2 linked regions of the Mariniflexile sp. TRM1-10 genome follow. The protein of the gene in region 2 interacts with the protein of the main gene of each other region in a pairwise test. Links are inferred from orthologs where the notes say so. Each region holds a gene or a part of one and is shown on either strand. Other genes may lie near its edges.

Region 1 (5,874 bases), 3.7 Mb from region 2 along the record:
GTAGTTTTCATAGTCGCTAGAACATGCAATTTTATTACACGCTACAACACCAATACTTTGTCGTAAATATTTTTCGTATAAACCTGCCACATCTTTATTTGCAGTAACATCTACAAAAATACTGTTACGGAGATTCAATGATTTTGTATTTTCAAAAAAGCCCTCTAAAGTAGCGGTTTCGCCGGTTTCTAATTGCTCTTTCCAATGGGTTAAATCGATGCCATCTTCACTAAAAATCATTTTTCTGGAATTGGATAATCCAGCAATACGTAAGTTGATTTTCAGGTTTTCTTTTAGGTATTTTCGTTGCTGTTTTATTTGTTCTACCAATTTTTCGCCAACATTTCCAACACCCGTAATAAACACATTGAGCTGTTTGGTTTTGCTTTCAAAAAACTGCTCGTGTAACGTGTTAAGTGCTTTTTTAACATCATTTTGCAAAATAACTGCAGAAATATTTTTCTCTGAAGCACCTTGTGCAATGGCTCTAATATTGATGTTGTTTTTACCCAATGTACTAAACATTTTTCCGCTAATACCTTGGTGGTTTTTCATGTTATCGCCTACTAAAGCAATAATTGATAAGTCTTTTTCAACAATAATTGGATCGATTTTATGTAAAGCGATTTCGTTTTCGAACGTTGCATCAATAGCAGTTTTGGCTAATTCCGCATCATTTTCATCAATTCCTAAGCAAATAGAGTGCTCAGATGATGCTTGTGTGATTAAAATGACATTAATCTTTTCTTGGGAAAGTGTTTCAAACAAACGTTTAGAAAACCCAGGAATGCCAATCATACCACTTCCTTGAAGTGTTAGTAAAGCGATATTTCCAATATTGCTAATACCTTTTACAGGTGATGTAGAAATAGTTTCTTCGTTGGAAATAACAGTACCGGCAGCTTCTGGCTCTAAAGTGTTTTTAATGTGAATAGGGATATTCAAATCCAAAACCGGCTGTACTGTTGGCGGAAACAACACTTTTGCCCCAAAATGAGACAATTCCATAGCCTCTTGGTACGATATTTTTTCGATAGGGTAGGCTTGTTTTACCAGTTTTGGGTTGGAAGTAAACATACCACTAACATCTGTCCAAATCTCTAACTGTTCTACCTTTAGCGCTGCGGCAACAATAGCTGCAGTAAAATCAGAGCCACCACGCCCCAAAGTAGTTTGTTCGCCTATTTTAGATTTTGATATAAACCCAGGCAGTATCGTGATTTGTTGTGATGCCGTATTGAAATAGGCTTGAATATTTTTGTTGGTTATAGTATAATCGACTTCAGCTTTAGTGAAGTTGGAATTTGTAATGATTAGTTCTTGCGAATTTTTACTTTCGGCTGATAAACCGCGATTCTTCATGGTTTCAGCAATAATGAATGACGAAAGCATTTCTCCATAACTCACCAACTTATCGGATGTTTTTGGAGATAATTCATTTATTAAAAAGATACCGTCCAGCAGACTTTTAAGGGCATTTAGTTTTTCATCAATAAAAGCTATTATAGGAGTGCTTTTTTCAAGATTAAGCTCATTAACAATATTAAAATGAATGTCTTGTATTAAATTAAATGTATCAATATATATTTTGTCTTTGTTTTGCGCTTGCTTACCTGCTAAAAGTAATTTGTCTGTAATACCGCCTACAGCAGACACTACACATATTACTTTATCTTTTTTTGTATAATTATCTAAAATGTTAATAACGTTATTTATGTTTTTTGACGAACCTACAGAAGTTCCTCCGAATTTTAAAACTTTCATGTTTATATTATTTAGTTCACTAAGTTGATATTTGTTAACTGTGTTCACTGATATGCTTCGTAGTTGTTTTTCAATGGTCACATGCAATTTTTACATATACATTCTTTATGCTAGCAAGAACAAGTTTTGGAAATTTCATGTTTTAATGAATTGATGATTTAAAAAAAATATTAAAGATGTTGTAATTGTAAAAATCACAAGGATAGCCTGAAGAATATATAATTAGCAACCCCAAGGGGTTGTAATAATGGTAGTTGTTCCAAAAGTAAAAGCGTTCCTTCTTGTTGAAAAAGGAAGCATCATGCTCGTATTTTGGTTTGAATGATTCATTATATCTATAATAATAGAACCCAAAAATATCACATTTAACCTTATAAAAAAATTAAAAATTCTTTTTTGCAGTATTCTTATATTCAAACAGCTTTCATTTAAGAAAAACAACTATTTAAAAATAGAATTGAAAAATCTATAATAATTGTTAACTGCCCTTAAAAAGTCATAAAACCTATTCTTATTTAATTAACCAACATTATGCTAAAATTATAGATGATTTTTAACAATATATTTTAATTAATATCGTTTAAATACTAAAATATTCGATAAAATGTTGTTTTTATAAAAATTTTCGTATATTTGTAACGTTAATCCATAAAAAACCTACAAAATGAAACTCCAAACACTCTCAAAAGGAATTCTAATAGCTCCATGTTTATTATTCGCGTTATTTACGCAAGCCCAAGGAACTTCAAAACTTGCTCAGGAAAAATCTACTATTGTAAAAACCGACATACCAGATGTTATTGGTAGTGCCGGTTTAAATAACACTGCCAAAGAGATAGATATGACGGGGGAAGTTATAGATGATAAAGATACTATTGTTATAGAAAGAGGCTTTGTTTACAGTACTTCTGAAAAGCTTCCAACGGTTTCAGACACCAAGGTCATTGCGAAAAGTAGCGAAGGAACTTTTAGTAATAAATTATCAGAGGTATCAACAAACACAATTTATTATATTAGACCTTATGCGACAACCGAAAAAGGTACCTATTATGGAAGTTTAAGTATTATAGATACCAGTACACAATCCAATATTGATGTTAATTCAAAAGTGAGACTTAAAACCTATCCCAATCCATCAACCAATTATATTAGTCTTTCGGGTTTAATGGAAACCAAAAACTATATTATTTATAATATGACGGGAAAAGAATTAGCAAGAGGTAGTGTCTCTTACAATAACAAAATAGATGTTAGGTTTTTAGATAATGGATTATATCTTTTAAAATTAGATGACTTTGAAATAATTAGGTTTGTAAAAGAGTAAATACTACTTACAGTTAAAAAAATCACCAATAAATCCTTGACCAATTTTTAGTTGAGGATTTTTTTATTGAACTCATCTTGACTTTTGGTTTTTAACCGAAAATGAGATAAAACTTGTACAGATGAGGCGCTTTTTGCAAGACATAGCATCGCTACGCATAAAAAAGTAACGAAATATGGTTAAGGTTTAGCCATTCCTGCCTGCCGGCAGGCAGGTTTTAGGAAATAGAAAAAGTAGAGATATGTTCATTATATAAAAGCTATTATATAAAGCAACGGCTTGATTTAAAATATAAAAATGCGTAATATTAATGTTGATTAGAAACACATTTATTACATGAGGCCCATGGGAATGGCATTCACAGGGGGATGATTATTCAGGTTATTCCTCTGACCAAATAAAAACAATAAATAAAAGCAGATGAAGATATTATCTAAAGAACAAATTTATCAAGGAGATACATTAACCATAGAACGTCAAAATATTTCATCTACATATTTAATGGAACGCGCTGGTTCAAAAGTTTTTAACTGTATGCATGTGCGTTTACAAGGCGCTCAAGTGCCAATTCACATATTTTGTGGTATTGGTAATAACGGTGGTGATGGGTTGGTTTTGGCAAGACATCTAATTTTAGAGGGCTATAATGTTAAAATATATATTGTTAATTATAGTGATAAACGGTCGAAAGATTTTTTAATTAATTATGATAGAATTAAAAGTATCACAACAGATTGGCCAACTCTTTTAAATAATAAGGAAGATTTTCCCGAAATAAATGCAGAAGATATTATTGTTGACGCTATTTTTGGTATAGGTCTAAACAAGCCTGTCGATAATTGGATTAAGGATTTATTTGTTCATTTTAAGAAAGCCAAGGCATTTACATTATCTATTGATATTCCTTCAGGATTAAGTACCGATAATGTACCCAAAGATGAAAATGCTGTTGTTTGGGCAAGTTATACCTTAAGTTTTGTAACGCCCAAATTAGTGTTCTTTTTACCCGAAACGGCAAAATATACTACGCAGTGGGAAGTTTTGGATATTGATTTGGACGTCGATTTTTTATATGAAACTGTTGCTGAAGCCGAATTAATAGGAAAGCATGAAGTCTTGCCTCTCTATATGCCAAGAGACAAATTTTCGCATAAGGGCCAATTTGGACACAGCTTAATTATTGGGGGGAGTTATGGTAAAATTGGTGCCGTTATTTTAGCCAGTAGGGCAGCTTTGTCTTCTGGAGCAGGTTTGGTGTCTGCTTATGTGCCGAAATGTGGTTGTGTACCCTTGCAATCCGCTTTTCCAGAGGCGATGGTTATCACGGATATAGATGAGGAAAAAATAACCAAGATTGATTTCGACATCATACCTACAGTCATTGGATTTGGAGTAGGCGTGGGAACCGATGCTAAAACGATACAAGCTTTTGAAGATTTTTTAAAAAAGAATACAGCGCCACTTGTTATCGATGCCGACGGTATTAACCTATTAGCGCAAAAGAAAGCATTATTAAAATTAGTACCAAAACAAACGGTTCTAACACCACATCCCAAAGAATTAGAGCGTTTAATAGGTAAGTGGACAGACGATTTTGATAAATTAGATAAGGTAAAAGTCTTTTCGAAAAAACACAATCTAATAGTTGTAATTAAAGGCGCCAATACCATTACCGTGTTTCAAGAAAAGTTATATGTGAATTCGACAGGAAACCCCGGTCTTGCAACCGCAGGAAGTGGTGATGTGCTAACAGGAATCATTACGGGTTTAATATCACAAGGGTACCATCCATTAAACGCAAGTATTTTTGGGGTTTATTTGCATGGAAAATCGGCAGACATTGCTGTTGAAGATTATGGTTATCAAAGTTTGATAGCAAGTCATGTCATTGATTATTTAGGTGAAGCTTATAAGGATTTATTTAAACTGCCAGAACAACCAGAAGTAAGGGAAGCGGAAGATGAAGGTGAGAAGTAGAGGCTTTAAATCTGCCAGCCCGATTAAAAGAGTACCCATTTTTTGAATTTGCAGCCTTCTCTTAGATAGTTTGTTAAATTAACATATAGGGTGTGGAAATATTTTCAACATGCTAACGGTTTGTTAGCGTTTTAATAAAACCGTGTTTTAAATAGTACTATCGGTTATTTAAATTTGTCTAGAGAAAGAGCAAAAAATAATTTTATTGCATTCTTCAAGGTGCTTTCAAAAATAGGGAGAACAGCCTTATCAAATTACATTTTCCAAAGCATCATTTTAGGAATTTTATTTTATGGCTATGGTTTTGGAATGTTTAATGGCTTTTCAAGATTTGAATTGTTAGCTATTGTTGTGGCAATTTGGACTATTCAAATCACATGTACCTATCTCTGGTTAAAGTATCACAAACAAGGGCCGTTAGAACTTCTTTGGAGAAAGCTAACCTATAATTCTTTTAATAAAAACTAATACATGCCATGGCAGAAAACAATTTAGCTAAAGTGAGTAAAACAAAGACTCTAATTGTTTTTATTCTAACCATCATTTTAGGGTATGCACTTTTTATAATTCCTGACCTATTCTTCGGGATAACAAAAATCAACGGTGGAAAAAAGGGCATTAATTTATTGTTTATGGCTTTGTTCCAGTTTTTCTCTATTACAGTTCTACTATATGTTTCACTTAAACTTTTAAAAAAAGACTTTAAGTATATCGGACTTCGATTCGTAAACCTCAAAAAGGACACGCTTTTAGGTATCGGTTTTGGCGCCTTATGGACCCTATTGCAGTTTACCTTATTAATACCAAAT
Region 2 (8,535 bases):
TTTACAATTGGTAACACCATTGGAAATCCAACACTTAAACCCGAATTAACGACTACTTACGAAGTTGGTACCGACCTAGGTTTGTTTAATAACAAAGTTAGTGTTGCCTATACTTATTATCATTCAATTCATGATGATCAAATTGTTGAGATCAGCCTTCCAAGATCTACAGGCTACACTACAACCGCTAGCAATATTGGTAGAATGGAGAACAAAGGTCATGAACTTACTTTAACCTTAAAACCTCTTAATGGTGTAGTTGAAGGATTAGATTTTGAATTGTTTGGATCTTATTCTACAAATGACAATAAAGTAGTTAAGGTTACTGATGAAATAGACGAGTTATCAATTGGCACATATGGATTTGCTGCTGGTACTACAGTTTCTTTAGTTGCAAAAGAAGGACTGCCATTTGGTACTTTTAAAGGTAATGATTTTACGTATAATGCTCAAGGACAAACTATTGTTGATGCTACTGGTTTACCTGTAAAAACTAGTGAAGATGTATTTTTAGGTTCTTACCAACCAGATTATTTATTAAATTTTGGCACAAATATCAAATACAAGGGGTTTGGAATTAGAATTTTATTGGATATGAAAAAAGGAGGTCTGTTTGCCTCTCAAACTAAATACAATACTAATTTTAATGGAACTAACGTTAACACAACAGTTTATAACAGAGAACCTTTTATCTTTCCAAATTCAGTAGTAGATAATGGAGATGGTACATTCTCTGAAAATACTGTTCAAATTACCGAGCAAGTTTATTTTACTGATTATGACGCACCTGTCTCAACACAATTAATTGACGCAAGTTATTTAAAATTAAGAGAAGTGGAATTAAGTTATACATTTTCTAAAGAAATTTTAAAAAATACTTTCTTTACAAATGCTAGAATTTCTTTATATGGTAAAAACCTTATGTATTGGTTACCTGATGAAAATAAATATGCCGATCCAGAAGTTAATGGTATTACCGCTGCTACAAATAATAGCGGTAGTTCAACAACAGGTAATGGTCAAGGTATTGAAACAACACAAACACCTTCTTCAAGAAGCTTAGGTCTTAATTTACAATTATCATTTTAATTAAAAAAATAATACGATGAAGAACAAAATAAATATATTTCTTATTCTATTATTAACACTAGGCTTTTCATGTAATGATAGCTTAGAAGAAGTTAATATAGACCCTAACACTTTCCCTTCTGCTGGAGACGAACAAGTTTTAAGCTCTGCTATTGGCTTTATGGGATATATTGTTGAAACCGATTTAAATTACAGTGAATCCTTCCTTTGGAGTCAATACTACACATGGGGAATTGGGGTTTCAATTGGTAATGAAGAACGTTACGTATCTGATCCTGGGGATTTTAATGGTTACTGGCAACGTGCGTATGCAAACTCACTTGCAGATTTAAATTATATAACTAAAACTAGTACTAATAAAGCATATAGAGGTATAGCCAATGTATTAAAAGCTTATTTATTTCAAGGTTTAGTGGATCATTTTGGAGATATTCCATTTACTGAAGCCCTTTCGGGATCTATTGAGGATGGTTCTGTATTAACACCAAATTATGATTCTGCAGAAACTGTTATTTACCCAGCATTGGTAGCAATGTTAGATGAAGCTTTAGAAGATTTAAGTACAGCTGATGAGGATGAAATAAGTAGAATAGGACCTGGTGATTTTATTTACTATGATGATGATGAAGAAGTAGAAAGTACTGATATTTCAAAATGGATTAAGTTTGCAAATTCATTGAAGTTAAGAGTTTTAATGAGAACTTCTGAAGTTAGTCCACAAGGAGCTGCAATACAAACGCTTATTAGCACTGGTACTTTTATTGAATCGGTTGCTGATATGCCATTTATTCCATATACTGGAAATACTGGTGATCAAAACCCCATGTTTGCTAGAGCTGAATTTGGAGTAGGTATGTTTTATTTTGCTAGTAATGCGACTTTAGATTTACTTGAATCACTTGACGACCCTAGAGCCGAAGTATTTTACACCAAAGCTACTACAGGAACATTTGCAGGGCAATTACACGGGATAGATCAAGGAACCATAGACAACGAACCATTTACTGCACCGGCTTCTGATTACAGTATGGCTTCTGCATATGCCTATTCGTCATCAAAACCTGTTATTTTAATGAGCCCATGGGAAGTTTGGTTTTTAAGAGCTGAGGCTGCTGCAAGATATAGTACAAGTGATGATGCTGGAACGGCATTTTCTACAGCCATTGAGTTAAATTTTGGCTATATGGGAGTTGCTGATGCTGCTTCTTACATTAGTACTTTAAATTTTGCTGGAGCAACCACATTAGATGCTAAACTTGATATGATAGGTATACAAAAATGGATTTCTTTAAATGGAACACAAGAGGACGAAGGATGGATTGAATCACGTAGATTTGATAGACCTGCAAGTAGAATATTTACTGATGGTATTTTTCAAACACCTCCAGCTTCTGTTTTGCCAAGTGGAACATTTCCGTCTTCATGGTTGTATCCAGAGTCTGAAAGAAGTTTCAATCCAAATGCGTTACCACAAAGAAGTATTACTGATGCTATATTTTGGGATAATTAAAAAAAAATAAAGATGAAAAATTATAAATTAATATTATATACGTTTTCAATCATAGGATTGATATTAACTAGTTGTGACCCTAGTGTAGAGGCACCCGGTGCAAGTGATAAGTCAGAGGTGACATTCCTCCCTTTAATTACCCTAGAGGGAGGTGATGTTGTTCTTGATTGTGAAAATCCCTCTTATACAGACCCCGGGGCTGTAGCATCAGCTGGAGGAGTAGAAATAGATTTAGAAACAAAAGTAACTGGAAAATACTTTGGAGGAAATTCAGTGGATGATGGTCCTGATGTTTATTCTGTAGCATATAGTGCTTTTAATTCCGATGGCATTCCAGCCACTGGATTTAGAACAGTTTTGTGGCCTGAATGTAATGGTGATCTTGTAACCAGTATAGCAGGTATGTATACAGCTTCCGTTGCAAGAGACGGAAGTTCACCCGCTGGTTATCAAAACAATGGTCCTTTTATTATTAGGGACTTAGGTGATGATAGATATGCCATATCTGACGCACAAGGTGGTTGGTATGAATATGGAAGAGGACTAGGTGTGACTTATGCTACAACTGGCATGGTTCTTAAAGCAAATAACATTGCAACAAATAGTTTTACTAGTGAAGGAAATGTTACTACTGGTACTTTTGGAGGCTCAAATACTTTTACTAGTCTGGTAGTAGATCCGATTGCAAAAACCCTTACACTTACAGTTAACTGGGATTTTGGTTATACATTTGTATCAACTTGGACTCAAACTGATAAATACTATAATTAAAAATCAATAAAATGAAAAATAATATAATTTTAAAAAAGTTGGGCTACCTATTTTTGAGTTTTGCTTTCGTGAGTTCCTTCGTAGCTTGTGATCAAGTTGAATCTGTGCCTGATGAAAGTGATATAAAAGTAGAAGAAGTTACTGGACATTGGTATGTTCAAGTGTCTGTTGATGGAGACTTAGTTGCTGATTATTTTCAAATATCAATATATAACACATCTGCTAATGACGGAACTGAAATTTGGTTGGATGATCATAAAAATTTCTGGTGGTTTAAATTTAAAACTCCTATAAATCTGTCAAGTATGTCTTTTTCTGGCACTAACTTAGCGAGCAGTGTTGAAGATGATGATTCTTCAACCCCTAATGTTATTGAAACCTATGATATTGATGTAAATGTAACTAACGGTATTATAGTAAAAAAAGGGACAACTGCCTCGGGTAGTGGAACCGTTGTAGATAGCATTTCATTTGACATTGAATTTTCTGATGATCCAGGAACCATTTATCAAATAGCTGGATATAAAGCGACAGGTTTCATAGATGATAATCATTAATTTTCACGATAATAATTATAAAAAACCACCTAATTTCATAGGTGGTTTTTTTATACCTTTACCTCATGCAAGAACAAACACAAATTTTTGGAATACGAGCCGTTATTGAAGCCGTAAATGCAGGTGAAACTATTGACAAAGTCTTTCTTCAAAAAGGCTTAAAAGGTGAACTGTTTAGTGAGTTAGAATCTGTGCTCAACAGAAACTCGATTAACAAATCGTATGTACCTGTTGAAAAGCTAAATAGACTTACCAATAAAAACCATCAAGGGGTTGTTGCTCAAATTTCACCCATTGAGTTCCATGATTTAGAAACACTAGTTCTGAACGTTATGGAATCAGGAAAAACACCATTATTTTTATTGTTGGATCAATTGAGTGATGTTCGAAACTTTGGTGCTATTATACGTACTGCAGAATGTACAGGGGTTGATGGTATTATTATCCAGAAAAAAGGTGGTGCTCCAGTAAACGGTGATACGATTAAAACCAGTGCCGGTGCTGTTTTTAAAATACCTATTTGTAAAGTTGACCATATTAAAGATGCCGTTTTTTATATGCAATCGTCGGGTATCAAAGTGATTGCTGCAACTGAAAAAACAGATGACACACTATATGATACTTCTTTTACCGAGCCTTGTGCCATAATTATGGGATCGGAAGATAGAGGTATAAACCCTTCTATTTTAAAAGTAGTGGATGCTAAAGCTAAATTACCTTTACTTGGCGAGATTGAATCTTTAAATGTATCGGTAGCCTGTGGTGCTTTTTTGTATGAAGCGGTGAGACAAAGGTTGACAATTGACCAGTAAGTTATGAGTTAATCAAAGAAGACAGATGACGGAAGACAGATGACAAAAACCCACCAACCAACAACCATCAACCATCAACCAAAAAATCAATCTTTCTTTTCTTTAAACGTATAATTTATTGCAGGTTGCTCCTGCTCTACTTCTGGGTTTATCTTTTCAATAAAGTTTCCATTTTCATCAAAGTGCTTTAAAAATGGGTCGTCAGCTTCATTATAATCGGTTTGCTCCCAAACATATTTTTTAGGTTTTGCTATAGATCTTCTAAAAGTTAATGCAAACAAAAGTCCTGTAATCAATCCTGATAAATGCCCTTCCCAAGAAACGCCTTCTTCTAATGGCAACGCATACCAAATCATACTTCCATAGAGAAAAACCACTAATAATGATAAGGCAATGAGTCGGTAATACTTTGCAAAAACACCTTTGAAAAATATAAAACTTACCAAAAGATAAATTAATCCGCTAGCACCAATGTGATAAGAAGGCCTACCAATACACCACGTTAAAAAACCGGAAACTATAATGCCGAAGCATAAAACTTTCCATGCAATAGGCCTATAGAAATAAAATAAAGCCGCGGACAAGACAAACAATGGAATGCTATTATGATACAAATGCTGGATACTGCCATGAATAAACGGACTAAAAACAACGCCTCTCAACCCTTTTAAGGTTTGTGGGTAAATCCCATACTTACTAAAGTTGAACCCAAAACGCACTTCAAACCAAAACACAAACCAAATAGTAAGCACAAAAAAAATAGGGTATGCTAAAACGCCTGTTGAAAATTTAAAATGGTGTTGATCATTCATAGAATTAAATATAGCAAATAATTGACCAAGTTTTGAGTTTATGCTAAAATGGCACAAAAGGTTCTAGGTTTTGGGTTCTAGGTTTTGGGTTCTGGATTCTAGATTTGGTGATCAGTCGACTATAATCAGGGAGGTTCAAATCGGGAATCGGGAATCGTGAAAGGTGATTCGGAAATAGCGTCTTGTCGTCGTTTAAAAACATCTTTTAGCCTCTCGGGTTCTGTTTTGGGTTCAAGGTTCTGGGTTTTGGGTTTTGGGTTGAGGTGAATCGTGAAGGAGAAGCGTGAAATTGTGAAGCGTGAAAGGAGGATCTTGTCATTTAAAAAAGCAGCTTTCTAACCTCTTGGGTTCGGGGTTCAAGGTTTTGGGTTCAAATGAAAGGTGAAGCGTGAAAGAAAGGTCTTGTCATTTTTACAAAAACATTTTTCCAACTTTCTAACTTTTTAACCTTCTAACTGTCTAACTTTTTAACCTTATGGCTTCTAAGCGGTTGGATTCTGGGTTTTCAATTCCACATTCTGAATACATAATTCTGAATTCTAAATTCTCAATCATCAATCATAAATCGTTAATCGTCAATCGTTAATTTCGGGAAAGGTGAATCGGGAATAGCATCTTGTCGTCATGTTAAAAAACAGTTATTTAACAATCTAACCTTCTGGGTTCTGGGTTTCGGGTTTTAGATTCTATTAAAAAACTTCAATTAAGAAGACTCCTATTTTCGCAGGAATTATTTTAACTTTACATTATGAATGAACCTTTAGCAGAACGATTACGCCCAAAGACCTTGGATGACTATGTAAGCCAAACGCATTTGGTGGGTAAAAATGGTGCACTAACACAACATATAAAGCAGGGTTTAATTCCGTCGATGATATTATGGGGACCTCCTGGAACGGGGAAAACAACCTTGGCAAATATTATTGCTGCCGAATCTGGCAGACCGTTTTACACCTTAAGTGCCATAAATTCTGGGGTTAAAGATGTTAGGGATGTTATTGATAAAGCAAAACAAAGTGGCGGTTTGTTTACCACTAAAAACCCTATTTTGTTTATTGACGAAATACATAGGTTTAGCAAATCGCAACAAGACTCTTTATTACAAGCGGTTGAAAAAGGATGGATTACCCTTATTGGCGCTACTACTGAAAACCCAAGTTTCGAGGTGATTCCTGCACTTTTATCCAGATGTCAAGTGTATATTTTAAACGCTTTTGACAAAAGCGATTTAGAGATGCTTTTAAGGCGTGCTATCGAAAACGATGACTCCTTATCCAAAAAAACCATAAACCTAAAGGAAACCAATGCGCTTTTAAGGCTTTCGGGTGGCGATGCCAGAAAATTGCTGAACATTTTCGAACTGATTGTAAATTCTGAAAACGCCGATGTTATTGAAATTACAGACGAAAGCGTATTACAAAAAATTCAAAACAATACGGTTCGTTACGACAAAACAGGCGAACAACATTACGATATTATTTCAGCGTTTATAAAATCCATTCGCGGGAGCGACCCCAATGCCGCTGTGTATTGGTTAGCGCGTATGATTGAAGGTGGTGAAGATGTAAAATTTATAGCCCGTCGGTTACTCATTTCGGCAAGTGAGGATATTGGAAACGCCAACCCTACCGCATTGGTTATCGCCAATAACACGTTTCAAGCAGTTACGGCAATTGGCTATCCAGAATCCAGAATTTTACTTAGCCAATGTGCTACGTATTTAGCCTGTTCGCCTAAAAGCAACACCGCTTACATGGCTATTGGTAAAGCGCAACAGTTGGTAAAGGAAACGGGCGATTTGTCAGTGCCTTTAGATATTAGAAACGCCCCTACAAAACTCATGAAAGAACTAGGCTATGGCGAAAATTACCAATACGCACACAACTATGAAAATAATTTTGCAAATCAGGAGTTTATGCCTGACGCTGTAAAAAACACCAAACTTTACGACCCCGGAAATAACGCTCGCGAAAATGCACATCGGGATTTTTTAAAACAACGTTGGAAGGATAAGTATGGGTATTAGTTGATGGTTCTTGGTTCTTGGTTGTTGGGTCTTGGGTAAGTTGATTTATTTTTTCACGGCTTAACAACTAATCGACAAACAACCAAACATTTTAAAACTTAATATTTAAAACATCTTGCTTTAAAACATTATTTTCATAATACTCTAAAATCCAGTTAGCATCTTTTTTATATAAAGTGGCATTTTTGTTTTCTACTAAAAACACACCATCAATACTGGTTTTTTTAATTTTATAAACCACTTTAGGCGTACTATCTACCAACTGAAAACCGTTTTCAATAGCTTGGGCATATAAAACACCCGATGGAGCTTCTTTTACAATAGGTTCTGCAACCGCATCAACTTTTGGCTCAACTTTGTCAGACACAACAGCTTCTTTTTCCTTTTTTAAGTTTTGGATTTCTTCTCTTAATTGCTGTATTTCTTTAGAAACTTCACTCTCGTTTTCTACGTTTTGTGAAACTGCAATGGAGTTATTAGTATTTGGCACATATTTATAATTAAGCGCTTCAATAGATTTAAAAGCATCTCGCAATGCTTCGTTATATGCTTTTTGGTATTCTTTTTCTCTACTCTCTCCCATTTCGGAAGTATAAACCACTTGGTCGTTACAATTTTTTAGCTCTACCGTTAATTTGGTTTTAAACAGTCCCGAATCTTTTATTACATTAGATTTCAACGCCAAACATCTGTTTCTAATAACATCTTCTGGGTAATTGGAGCCTTCCATGAGCGTTTGAAAACCATATTTGTCAAATAAAAACTCGGTTAATGAATTTAACTGATATTGGTCGGCTTCCTTTAAAAAATCGTATTTATTCGGTATAATAACGTACTTATAATTGTTTAAATTGGCTTGGGAAAATATACTTGTAGAAAGTAAACATGTAACTAGTATGGCAAAATATTTAAGCTTCATTTTTATTTAATTATAGTTAAACAATCTTTGTAAAGATAC

The links.
Region 1: the proteins of rlmB (region 2) and CJ739_RS17405 interact in binary tests that used the Escherichia coli proteins (3 or more experiments, as listed by UniProt). The link is inferred for Mariniflexile sp. TRM1-10 from one-to-one orthologs.

The regions. Positions count from the first base shown.
Region 1 is NZ_CP022985.1:4,182,310-4,188,183, reverse strand. What follows is about bases 2,873-5,786. They hold CJ739_RS17405 (NAD(P)H-hydrate dehydratase), read left to right. Parts: upstream 2,873-3,508; coding sequence 3,509-5,065; downstream 5,066-5,786. Other genes in these bases: CJ739_RS17395 (CPBP family intramembrane glutamic endopeptidase), read left to right, coding at 5,542-5,786; CJ739_RS17400 (DUF418 domain-containing protein), read left to right, coding at 5,240-5,533; CJ739_RS17410 (T9SS type A sorting domain-containing protein), read left to right, coding at 2,873-3,088. Also shown: thrA (bifunctional aspartate kinase/homoserine dehydrogenase I), read right to left, coding at 1-1,764; more of CJ739_RS17410, read left to right, coding at 2,429-2,872; more of CJ739_RS17395, read left to right, coding at 5,787-5,874. UniProt on the Escherichia coli protein: Bifunctional enzyme that catalyzes the epimerization of the S- and R-forms of NAD(P)HX and the dehydration of the S-form of NAD(P)HX at the expense of ADP, which is converted to AMP.
Region 2 is NZ_CP022985.1:505,178-513,712, forward strand. What follows is about bases 3,054-5,865. They hold rlmB (23S rRNA (guanosine(2251)-2'-O)-methyltransferase RlmB), read left to right. Parts: upstream 3,054-3,992; coding sequence 3,993-4,739; downstream 4,740-5,865. Other genes in these bases: CJ739_RS02430 (BT_2262 family domain-containing protein), read left to right, coding at 3,054-3,370; CJ739_RS02435 (lipid-binding protein), read left to right, coding at 3,382-3,927; CJ739_RS02445 (rhomboid family intramembrane serine protease), read right to left, coding at 4,826-5,551. Also shown: CJ739_RS02420 (SusC/RagA family TonB-linked outer membrane protein), read left to right, coding at 1-1,089; CJ739_RS02425 (SusD/RagB family nutrient-binding outer membrane lipoprotein), read left to right, coding at 1,106-2,599; more of CJ739_RS02430, read left to right, coding at 2,657-3,053; CJ739_RS02450 (replication-associated recombination protein A), read left to right, coding at 6,300-7,577; CJ739_RS02455 (hypothetical protein), read right to left, coding at 7,669-8,496. UniProt on the Escherichia coli protein: Specifically methylates the ribose of guanosine 2251 in 23S rRNA.